DNA from 3 places in the Neopoerus faecalis genome. Region 2 is predicted to be linked to each of the others. Evidence: riboswitches for the same ligand, from Rfam matches in the RefSeq annotation. Region 2 holds a riboswitch; each other region holds the start of a gene.
What was found. A riboswitch is a leader RNA that binds a small molecule or an ion and turns the genes downstream of it on or off. The one in region 2 is predicted to bind cyclic di-GMP.
Positions count from the first base shown of each region.

Region 1 (3,909 bases), 210 kb from region 2:
AGGTGTACCATCCCGGAAAACCTGATGGCTGTCCGTGTTGATGGAGAGCCCGCCGGTCACCGGCATGGCCGTTTCGGCGGCGCTGGCGGAAGCGGCGGCGTTCATGGCCGTGCGGCGGATGTTGGCTCCCACCCGGGCGATGAGCTCCCGCATGGAAAAGGGCTTGGTGATGTAATCGTCGGCGCCGATCTCCAGCCCCAGCACCTTGTCGGCCTCCTCCTCCCGGGCGGTGAGGATGATGACCGGCACATTGTTGCCCTCGTCCCGCAGGGTGCGGCAGACGTCAAAGCCGATCATCTTCGGCAGCATCACATCCAGCAGGATGATGTCCGGATTTTCACTCCGGGCCTTTTCCAGACCGTCCGCCCCGTCATAGGCTTCCACAGTGCGGTAGCCCTCCCGCTGGAGATTAAAGCGCAGAATGTCCACAATATTTTTTTCGTCCTCCACGATCAGAACGGTTTTTTGCTGTTCAGCCTTCTGTTCCATGTTGTCCTCCCATTACAGATTCAGCAGCACCTTGGCCCGCAGCACGGCGGCCACGGTTTTGCCATCGTCGATCTCTCCGTTGACGCAGCGGTGCACCAGCTCGTCAAAGGGAACGCGCTCCACATTGAGAAATTCGTCCGTGTCCAAATGCTGCGGGCCAAAGGTCAAATCCCTGGCTAAAAACAGGTGTAATGTCTCCCCGTAGCAGCCGGGGGCCGGAATCATGCGGCCAAGCGGCAGGAGCGTACCCGGCTCGGCGCCTGTTTCCTCCTTCAGCTCCCGCAGTGCGCCGGTGACGGGGTCTTCGCCGGGATCCAGCTTTCCGGCGGGCAGCTCCGCCATGACCCTGCCAAACACATAGCGGTACTGCCAGACTACCAGTGCGCGGTTTTCCTCGTCCAGCGCCAGCACGGCCGCACCGTCCACATGGTCCACAACCTCCCGCACGGCCTCCCTGCCGTTGGGCAGTCGGACATCATCAATATGCAGCTTGAGAATTTTTCCGGTGTATATATCTGTTTGCCGGAGCTTGACCTCCGTCAGATTTTCAGGCATCTTCACGGTGCTGACCTCTGCTTTCCGGGCAAACGCCCATCTATATTTCATCACCTTATAGTATAGCACGAAATCGTGCAAAAGCAAAGAGGAACATCTGACTTACCGGACGGAGGGTAGGAATCGGTGCCGAAAAACAGAAAGCTCTTTGCAAAAAAGCGCGGCGCGGCTATGACCTATGACAAAGCGATTTTCCAAGGCAGTGCATTTGTGTCGCAGCACGCTTTAGGGGCAAAAGAAATGCGGGGTCAGGCACGCCCGCCGGGGAATTACTTTGTCATCAAAAATCTGCTGAAAAAGTATGTTTTTTCCGATATAATACACTGAGCATCACAAGACGTACCGAGAAAGGCATATCCCCCGCTGGATAGACAGCGAGCAGGGGCAGCCGTTTTTCGCCCTGCGCGGAGACGGAAAATGAATATGGGCAAAGCGGTCAAAAGGCCGTGACGCAAAGCTATAGGGCCTGTAAAATGGCAGATAGTTATGAGAATCACACAGGCACCTTATGGATATTTCCATAGGGTGCTATACTTATTCAGGAGGGTAGGACCCGTGAGAAAAAAGTGCATTGCGGTCATGAGCCTGCTGCTCATGCTCGTATCCCTGTGTCCCATTCGGGCCGATGCTATGGAGCGGCTGGACACGCCGGATTATAAGGTGGCATTTTACGCCTTTGACTGCTACCATATTCAAGATAAAAACGGCAAGCGCTCCGGCTATGGCTACGAGATGATGCAGGGAATCTCCAAATATCTGCAATGCACCTTTTCCTATGTGGGCTACGATAAGACCGCTTCCAAATGTGAGGCCATGCTGCGAAACGGCGAGCTGGATATTTACACGGCGGCCCGGCGAACGGCAAAGCGGGAGGCAAAATTCGCCTTTTCTACCCATCCGGCCATTACTTCATCTACCTGCATGAACATCAAGGTGGGCAATGAGCGAATCGTAGCAGGGGACTACAGGACTTACAACGGGATTCGGGTTGGCTTTCTGCGGCGGCATACCTACAACGGCGTGTTTTTGGATTTCGTGAAGGAAAAGGGCTTTGACTGCGACATCATTTATTATGAAACGCCCACGGAGTTGTCCAACGCGCTGGTCAACGATGAGGTGGACGCCCTTGTCAACAGCTATATCCGTATTCCGGAGGACGAGCAGACCATTGAAAATTTCGGCGAGATGCCCTATTACATCATGGCGCGCAAGGAGGATCAGGCGCTGATCGACCGGCTGGACGATGCCATCGACAGCATGAATGTGGAGACGCCCAACTGGCGGACGGAGTTTTATAATAAATACTACGGCTCTGAGGAGAATAACCGGGAGCTGACAGAAGCGGAGCAAACGCTGCTGAAGAAAATGCAGGATGGCGGCGAGCCGATTCGCGCAGTCATGAACCCGGACGCCAATCCCTATTTATGGTATGAAAACGGTGAGGCCTGCGGCATTGCGGCAGATATTTTCCGGGCAACAGCAGAGGCGTTGGAGCTGCCCTATGAGATCGTGCCGGTGGCATCGAAAGAGGAATATGAGGCCCTTGTCGAAGCCGGTGATGTGGATATCTGGATGGATATGAGCGGCGGCAACGAGGATGAGACCGGCTGCCGCTACAGGCTTACGGAGCCATACCTGTCAACAACCGTGTCCGTCCTGCGCGTTCGCGGCGCATCGGAAAAAATCGAAAGACTCGTGGCGGATGACGAGCATATCTCCGTGCGGGAGATCGTTTCAAGCGTATGGCCTGACATGGAGTTTACCGTGGTCGGCACGGCGGAGAAATGCGCGCAGCAGGTCCTCGCCGGCGAGGCGGACGCCGCGCTGCTTATGACCTATACGGCCCAGCGGCTTGCGCGGGATGATCTGCAGAACCGACTGCGGGTGGATATCGTGCCGGGGGCCGTGCTGGAGCTGAGCATGGGCGTCAACGCCAATGACAGCACTCATTTTTACGGCTCGTGGGAAAAGACGCTGGCGGGTGTCGCCGACGGCATCAGCGCGGAGATCGTGCAGAAATATCTGGAACAAACCGCCATACCGACGCTGGCGGAGTATCTCTTTGACTATCCCATTTATCTTGCGGTCGTGTCCTCCACCATTATTCTGCTGGTATTGATGGCGGCGCTGTATATCCAGTCCTCCCGCAGCAAAAAGCGGCAGGAGAAAATATCCGGGGAGCTTGCGGCGGCGCTGGAAAGGACCGAGGAGGCCACCACGGCCAAGCAGGACTTTTTCTCTAAAATGAGCCATGACATCCGAACGCCCCTCAATGTGGTCCTCGGCATGACGCAGATCGCTCAGAAATATAAAAATGACCCGGAGAAGCTGGAAAGCGCCCTGAACAATGTGACGAAAGAGGGCAACTACCTGCTGATGCTCATTAACTCCATTTTGGATGTGAACCAGTTGGAGCACGGTATGGTGTAGCTTGTTAAGCAGCCCTTTGACCCGGCGGCCTGTCTGCGGGAAAGCGCGGATATGCTCCACTCCCTTGCCGAAAAAAGGGGACAGCAGCTCACCGTACAGTGTGAGTGTACCGACCGCGTGGTGATGGGCGATGAAAACCGCCTCAAACAGATTCTTATCAACATTATCTCCAATGCCATCAAATACACGGATATCGGCGGGCATATCGCCCTGCGGCTGGAGAGCCTGCCGGAGTACCGCTATGCTGACTTCGAGGAACTGACACCTGCTATGCTCCGTGACCTGATTGAGAAGATCATCGTTCATGAGGGCGATAAGAGCAGCGGACACCGGGAACAGCGAATTGAAATCTACTACACCTTTATCGGTGCGGCAGAAAGTTTGCAAATCATTGTAAAACACAAGAAAAAAGCAGCGTAACATACAAAGTACATT
Region 1 is NZ_JARFXX010000002.1:89,431-93,339, forward strand. It holds gene PY311_RS02725 (response regulator) at 1-489, opposite strand, end outside; gene PY311_RS02730 (NUDIX hydrolase) at 502-1,095, opposite strand; gene PY311_RS02735 (hypothetical protein) at 1,216-1,371, shown strand; cyclic di-GMP riboswitch class I at 1,461-1,536, shown strand; gene PY311_RS02740 (ATP-binding protein) at 1,600-3,474, shown strand; gene PY311_RS02745 (DUF4368 domain-containing protein) at 3,526-3,894, shown strand.
Region 1: another riboswitch for cyclic di-GMP. It lies ahead of PY311_RS02740 (ATP-binding protein); the one in region 2 lies ahead of PY311_RS03935 (GspE/PulE family protein).

Region 2 (3,909 bases):
CAGCGCGCGGCGGAGCTGCTTGTTCCGGGTCTGGGCGGCCACCATTTGCAGACACCGCAGCGCGGTCAGGCCCGAGGAGAGCAGAATGGAGAGCTGGGAACAGAGCATCGCCAGCTCCTTTTCCCTGATGCGGGTATTGACGGGGCGGGTAAGCGGATTGCCCTGTTTTTCCTTTACCGGCTCGATTTTGGTGATGAATGCGCAGCGGTCCCGCAGTTGGGACACCGCCTCAAATTCGTCATAAGCCCGAATGACGCCGGTGACCTTCGCCCCGTCAAGGCTCTGGCCCCGGTAGCGATAAGTGGTCATATCCGCTCCCTCCTTTCCCGGTTATGCTTTGGTTTCTTTAATCCTCCGCCGTGCTGGTAATAACGCGGGCGGCCTCCTCCACTGTGGTGATGCCGCTCAGCACCAGATGCTGGCAGCTCTCCCGCATGGTGACAAAGCCGTTTTCCCTTGCGGCGGCGGACAACTCCTCCGTCTCCGCGCCCCGGCCGATCAAATGCCCCAGCTTGCTGTTCACCACAAGGATTTCCAACGCCGCCCGGCGGCCGATGTAGCCGGTGTGATGGCACTCCGGACAGCCCTCGCCCCGGTAGAAGACGGTGCTGTCATCCTGCGGCAGACCGAGGGCCTCCAGCTCCTCAATAGGCGGCTTGTAGGCCCGCTTGCAGTGGGGACAGATCTTCCGCACCAATCGCTGGGAGATGACGCCCCGCAGCGCGCCGGAAATGAGCCACGGCTCCACGCCCATGTCCCGCAAACGGGTCACGGCGGAAATAGCGTCATTGGTATGCAGAGTGCTCAGCACCAGATGGCCGGTGATGGCGGCCCGGATGGCAATATGGGCGGTTTCGCTGTCGCGAATCTCGCCCACGGCGATGATGTCCGGGTCCTGACGCAAAATGGAGCGCAGGCCGCTGGCAAAGGTCATGCCGGTCTTTTCGTTGATCTGGCACTGGTTCACGCCGGGGATGTAATACTCCACCGGATCCTCCAGCGTCACGATGTTGACCTCCTCCCGGTCCAGGTCCTGCAGCATCACGCACATGGTGGTGGACTTACCGGAGCCGGTGGGGCCCACCAGCAGAATAACACCGCCGCTGTTTTTCAGCAATGCCTCGTATTTTTCAAGGTCACGGCCCTCAAAGCCGAGGCCGGTTTTGGTGAGGTTCTGGGAGGACTTGTCCAAAAGGCGCAGCACCAGCTTTTCGCCGTACACCGTGGGAATTGTGGAAATACGCAGGTCTATCACATGGCCCCGCACCTGCACGGTGGTGTGTCCGTCCTGCGGCACACGGCGCTCGGCAATGTCCATGCTGCCCATGATCTTCAGGCGGGAAACCACCATGTTCTTCAAATCGGCGGGAACGGTGAGCATCTGGTGCAGCAGACCGTCCACGCGCATCCGCACCACCATTTCCTCTGCCTGCGGCTCCAGATGGATGTCGCTGGCCCGCTCGTCAAAGGCCCGCTCGATGAGGGCGTTGACAAACTGGATGGTGGGGGCGGAGTTGCCCTCCTGCTGCTCCCGCGCGGCGGGCCGGGGCGCGGCATCAATGTCCACACCTACCTCGCGCTTCATTTCCTCCACGATTTTCGCCGTGCCCTCATTGCTGTAGAGCCGGCCGATGGCCTGCTCCACTGCCTTGCGGGTGGCAATCATGGGAATGACTCGCTTCCGGGAGGCGGCCTTGACCTCCTCCTGCGCCATGAAGTCCAGCGGGTCGCTCATGGCAAGGTACAGCGTATCCGCCGCCGCCCGCACCGGCACCACGCAGAAGCGCCGGGCGATGTTCTTCGGCACGAATTTCGCCAGCTCTATCGGAAGAGATACCTTCGTCAGGTCAATAAATTCAATGCCGAGCTGAATTTTCAGCGCGTCAATCAGCCTTTTCTCCGTAATGAAGCCATTTTGAATCAGTACATCGCCCAGACGCTGCTTTGTCCCCTTCTGCAGCTCCAACGCCTGCTCCAGCTGTTCCCGGGAGATGGCGCCGGTGCTGATCAGCAAGTCTCCCAAACGCATATAGGCCATATCCACACCCCCCAGAAAATACCGGCACATCGCAAAAAGACAGACTGCCGCTTTGCCTCAGAAAAAAGCTGCGGCCAGTCTGTCATGTGAACGGCTCCGTTCATTTAGACACTATAGCTTTGCGTCCCTGCCTTTCGGCAGGTATGCCGAATATATACACATATCAAACGGAAGTGTTTCCGTTTCTTAATAGTAGTTATTGTAAAACAAACTGTCCCTTCCGTCAAGCAAAAATCGTGAATTTGCGCCAAAAAATCCGCTTTTTCGCTTCTCAGTCCAAAAGCGCGGCCACATGGCTCTCCCCGTACACGGGAATGCCGTTTTTCCTCAGCAGCTCCGCCGTGACCCCATCCCCGGCGGTCAGGGTGCCGGAAAAACTGCCGTCATAGATTTCGCCGCAGCCACAGGAGGGGCTTCGCTCCTTCAAAATCGCCGCCTCGCAGCCCGTCAGGCGGCACAGCCGCAGCGCGGCCTCCGCGCCCCGGCGGTACTGCTCCGTCACATCCGCGCCGGTGTTCATCACCACACGGTCCCCCCGCCGCTCCGAGGGTGTCCGGGGCGTTGGCAGTCCGCCCAACTGCTCCGGGCACACCGGTACAAGGTCATGCCTGCCCGCCAGCGCCTCCGCCCACGGCTGGGGCTTGGCTTTTCCGTCATACCGGCAGGGGATTCCCAAAAGGCAGGCGGAAATCAGGATTTTCATTTTACCGTCCTCCCATGGTCCGGCGCTCCCGCTCCAGCTCCCGGTAAAGCCGTTCCGGCGTCCATGTGCGGTTATTCGGCGTCAGCACCGCCTTCAGACAAACGATACCCGCCTGCCGCAGCGACACCAGAAGGGCGTCCAGTTCCCGGTCCAGTCCGCAGAATACCAGCATTTTCCCTATCGGCACACTCGATGCCCCACCGGTTTTCCCTTGGGACAGCGCCTCCAGCGTCAGAGTGCAGCTCTCCCGGCCCACCGGCTGAAGCTCCGCGCCGCAGCGCTCTGCCGCCGCCGCAATTTTCATGATCTCGCCTAAATCCCGAAATCCGAACATCAAAATTTTCTTCATGCCTCAACCTCCAAGGGCTTTCCGTTCAGCACCGCCGACAGCAGCCGCTCCCCGTCATAGCACAGCTTCAGCGAGAAAAACGGCTCGTTGGAATCCAGCAGCCGCAGAAAAATGCGGTCTCCCGCCCACATGGGCAGCTTCCTCAGCTCCGCCTTGGGAATCCATTCCAGCTCCCCCTCGTCGCAGGGATGGGGCGTTCCCATCCAGCCGGTTGCCGTGAACAGGTGCATATATTCCGTGGGCCACTGCGTATTCACAAAGGTCACAAGGCCCCGGTAGCGGTACTCCGTCAGCGTCAGGCCCGTTTCCTCCCAACATTCCCGCACAAGGCAGTCCTCCGGGCTTTCCTTGTCCTCAAACTTTCCGCCGACGCCGATCCACTTATCCCGGTTGGCGTCCTGCTCCTTTTTTACGCGGTGGAGCATCAGATATGCTCCGCCCCGTTCCAGATAGCACAGCGTTGATTGCAGCATGAGCCCACATCCTTTCTTCCTTATTATATAGGAAAGCACCGAAAATGAAAAGGCCCAACCAACCATTTTGCCCTCCGTCTTGCGGTTTTGGCAGCGCTGTGGTATTATTGCCCTTGAAAACAGGAGGCTTGGCCATGAGCGGTTTTATTTTTCAGTGCTTTTATGACATCGTTTGCCATATCCCCGCCGGGACCGTGGCCACCTACGGACAGGTCGCGCGCCTTGCGGGGATGCCCCGCTGCGCCCGGACCGTAGGCTACGCCATGGCCGCCAACCGTGACCCCTCTGTTCCCTGTCATCGGGTGGTGGACCGCTTCGGCGGCACAAAATCCTGCTTTGACCTCTA
Region 2 is NZ_JARFXX010000002.1:295,873-299,781, reverse strand. It holds gene PY311_RS03940 (type II secretion system F family protein) at 1-309, opposite strand, end outside; gene PY311_RS03935 (GspE/PulE family protein) at 347-2,038, opposite strand; cyclic di-GMP riboswitch class I at 2,105-2,196, opposite strand; gene PY311_RS03930 (2-thiouracil desulfurase family protein) at 2,310-2,741, opposite strand; gene PY311_RS03925 (DUF3783 domain-containing protein) at 2,743-3,090, opposite strand; gene PY311_RS03920 (NUDIX hydrolase) at 3,087-3,563, opposite strand; gene PY311_RS03915 (MGMT family protein) at 3,698-3,909, shown strand, end outside.

Region 3 (3,909 bases), on a different contig from region 2:
GGCAAGAACCTGTTCAAGCCCGGCAAGACCCCCAGCCAGAACGCGCAGTTCTTGCTGTTTTTGGCGGCCTTTGTCAAGGGTGTGGACGAATATCAGGATTTCCTGCGGGCCACAGTGGCCTTCCCCGGAAACGATCACCGTCTGGGTGCCTCCGAAGCGCCTCCGGCCGTGATCTCCATCTTCCTCGGCGATGAGTTGGACGCCGTGGTGCAGTCCATCATCCGGGGCACGGAGTTCAAGGATTCCGGCAAGCGGACCCTCCAGATCGGCGTGGACGCCATGCCGCCCATCCCGCAGGACAACACGGACCGCAACCGTACCTCGCCCATGGCGTTCACCGGCAACAAGTTCGAGTTCCGGATGCTGGGCTCCAGCCAGTCCATCTCCGGCCCCAACATCGCCCTGAACACCATCATGGCCGAAGAACTTCAGCAGTTTGCCGACCATCTGGAAAAGTCCAAGGATTTCCAGACCGACCTTGATAAGCTCATCAAAAAGGTCTTCACGGACCACCAGCGCATCATCTTCAACGGCAACGGCTATGATGACGCATGGCTGGCCGAGGCGGAAAAGCGCGGTCTTTGCAATCTGCCTACTACGGCGGACGCCCTGCCGGTCTACACCGCCAAGAAGAATGTGGACCTCTTTGTCAAGCACGGCATCTACACGAAAGAGGAAATCAACGCCCGGTCGGAAATTCACATTGAAAACTACACCACTGTGATTTCGATTGAGGCCCGCACCATGGCGGATATGCTGCGGCGGCAGATCCTGCCCGCCGTATCCGCCGTGACAGCGGAGTTGTGCGAGCGGGGCTGGAAGAAGGAGCAGATGGGTGTCAGCCACAAGGCGGATGACACTGTGGCCCGGGACATGGGCCAGCTTACCGACAAGCTCTTTGCCGTAACAGAAAAGCTGGAGCGCGACCTCGCTAAAATTCCCGCCGATGCCAAAAAGGCCATGACCTACAGCCATACTACGCTGGTGCCGGATATGGAAAAGGCCCGCACGCTGGCCGACGAGCTGGAAACGCTGACACCGAAGGACTGTTGGCCCTTCCCGGTGTACAGTGACCTGCTGTTCTCTGTGTAACATCAGGATCGACGCAAAAACAGCAAGAAACGACCCCCTGCGGAATGGACGCATCCATTTCGCAGGGGGTTCTCGCTTTTATTCTGTGTCAGATGCCTTTTCTGTGAAGTGCGTAGGAATAGACGGTAGGGATCAGAACCATCACCGCCAGCAGCGCCCCAAACAGCCAGCCGCTCCACAGCCGCAGCAGGGAGAGGGGGATCATCACAAGACCGCACAGCACCCACAGAAAGCCGCTCAACCGGTGGGTCCTGGTCCAATTTTCCTCGCTTTGCAGCGTCCACGGCAGCTTGATACCCACGGTGCGGTTCTGCCGGATTTTTGGCAGGTAGTTACCAAGGATCAGAAACAGTAGTCCCACAAACACAGGTACCACGGTGCTGATGTGCATCTCATAGCCCAGCCCTGTGCCGAGGGTGACCGCTCCGCCGAGCAGCGATCCGGCCGGGCAAGACCACAGCAGCACCGTCCGCAGCACAGGATTCCTATTTTTCTTCGTCTCACGGCTCTCGGCGTAAAAGCAGACGAGATGCAGTGCCAAAATAAACAGCGGCAGGCCGAACACAGTGGCGGCACGCGACGACCAGCCGTTTGCGTTGCCGGCAAAGTCCCAATGTGTCGCCATGGTCTCCGGCAAACGCGGGTAGAGCGCCGCGCCCGCGAACAGCGGCAGTAGGCAGACCAGCGAAGTCAGCAGCATTTCCCTCTTGTTGTTCTTCATTTTTTTCCTTCCCCCTTCAAGTCCTGTAACCACAGCAGGACTTCCTCCAGCACAGAGGCGTTAAGGCTGTAGTAGATATAGTTTTTCTCCCGACTCTCAAAAATCAGTCCCGCCTTTTTCAGTTGGGACAGGTGATAGGACACCGTAGCGGCAGTCATATCGAAACGCCCGGCGATCTCGCCTGCCGTTAAGCGTCCGCCCTTGAGCAGATTCAATATCTCCCGCCGCACCGGGTCCGACAGGGCCTTGAAGGTCTCGGCAAAGGCCATGGCATTCCCTCCAAAAGTATTTAGAAGAATTTCTAAATAGTATATACCATATCGCGGCTTAAATGTCAACAGCTATTTAGAAAAAAATCTAAATAGCTGTTCCATATAGAAAAAGCGCCCGCCGGGACCGAAAGGTCCCGGCGGACATTTGCTCAGCTCCGGCCGGTCTGCGCGGTGGGGCCGCATGAAGCAACGCCGCCTGCGGAACAGACATTGGGAAGTGTGTGGGAAATGCGGAACACCTTGTGTGGGGCACAAAGCGCAGGGGATGAGAAGCTCCGCGGCGAGCGGGGCCGGAGCTATGGGGAAGCACGGTAAACGGCGGGGCGGCGTTCCATCGAGAGAGCCGAAGGGGTCTATAAAAAAAGACTGGCCGCATCCTTCAATGAGATTGCGGCCAGTCGATCATACGGAAAGCTCCGGTTAGACACTTAACTTTGCGTCCCCGTCTTTCGGCGGGTTTGCCCTATTCAATTCGCCCTACTTCGCCTACGACCTATTATACGGGAAGCTGCTGCCGAATGCAAGCAAAATTTGTATTTTCCCCAAATCGGATTTTTCCTCTTTCCCTGTCCGCTCTCTTGTGCTATATTGTATACGTATGTTTTCAAATAAGAGATAAAGGGGCGGTCAGCATGGGAGCCATTGGCTTCGATAATCAAAAGTATCTCACCACACAGTCCGAGCAGATCAAAAAGCGCATTCATCAGTTCGGCGGTAAGCTGTATCTGGAATTCGGCGGCAAGCTGTTTGACGATTACCACGCCTCCCGGGTACTGCCGGGCTTTGAGCCGGACAGCAAGATTCGGATGCTTCAGCAGTTGAAGGACGATGTGGAGATCGTCATCGCCATCAACGCCGGTGACATTGAGAAGAATAAAATGCGGGGGGATCTGGGCATCACCTATGACGAGGATGTGCTCCGCCTTATTGATATTTTCCGGGACATGGGGCTGTATGTGGGCAGCGTGGTGCTGACCCGCTACAGCGGACAGGAGGCGGCAAACGCCTTTTTGCACCGGCTGGAAAAGCTGGGCATCCGCTGCTACCGGCACTATCCCATTGCCGGCTACCCCTCGGATGTAGTCCACATCGTCAGCGATGATGGCCTTGGAAAGAACGATTACATTGAGACCAGCCATTCCCTCATCGTGGTAACGGCCCCCGGCCCCGGCAGCGGCAAAATGGCCACCTGCCTCAGCCAGCTCTACCATGACCATAAGCGTGGCATCGACGCCGGCTATGCCAAATTTGAAACATTCCCCATCTGGAACCTGCCCCTGAAGCACCCGGTCAATCTGGCCTACGAGGCCGCCACCGCCGATCTGGACGATGTGAACATGATCGACCCCTTCCATCTGGAGGCCTACGGCGTCACCACTGTGAACTATAACCGGGATGTGGAGATTTTCCCTGTGCTCAACGCCATCTTTGAAAAAATTCAGGGCAAGTCTCCCTATAAATCTCCCACGGACATGGGCGTGAACATGGCGGGCAACTGCATTGTGGACGATGAGGTGTGCCGCGCCGCATCCAAAATGGAAATTCTGCGGCGGTACTACACCGCGAAAATGGAGCTGGTTCAAGGCAAGGGGACGGAGGAGACCGTCCGCAAGCTGGAGCTGGTGATGCAGCAGGGCGGGGTCACGCCGGACATCTGCCCCGCCGTGGCGGCGTCCCTGGAAAAAGCGGAGACCACCGGCGCTCCCGCCGGCGCCATGGTGCTGCCGGACGGTCAGGTCGTCACCGGCAAGACCTCCGGCACGCTGGGGGCCGCCGCGGCGCTGCTGCTGAACGCCCTGAAGGCGCTGGGCCATATCGACGATC
Region 3 is NZ_JARFXX010000001.1:376,359-380,267, forward strand. It holds gene PY311_RS01715 (glutamine synthetase III family protein) at 1-1,092, shown strand, start outside; gene PY311_RS01720 (SdpI family protein) at 1,181-1,813, opposite strand; gene PY311_RS01725 (autorepressor SdpR family transcription factor) at 1,810-2,082, opposite strand; cyclic di-GMP riboswitch class I at 2,472-2,558, opposite strand; gene PY311_RS01730 (DUF1846 domain-containing protein) at 2,718-3,909, shown strand, end outside.
Region 3: another riboswitch for cyclic di-GMP. It lies ahead of PY311_RS01725 (autorepressor SdpR family transcription factor); the one in region 2 lies ahead of PY311_RS03935 (GspE/PulE family protein).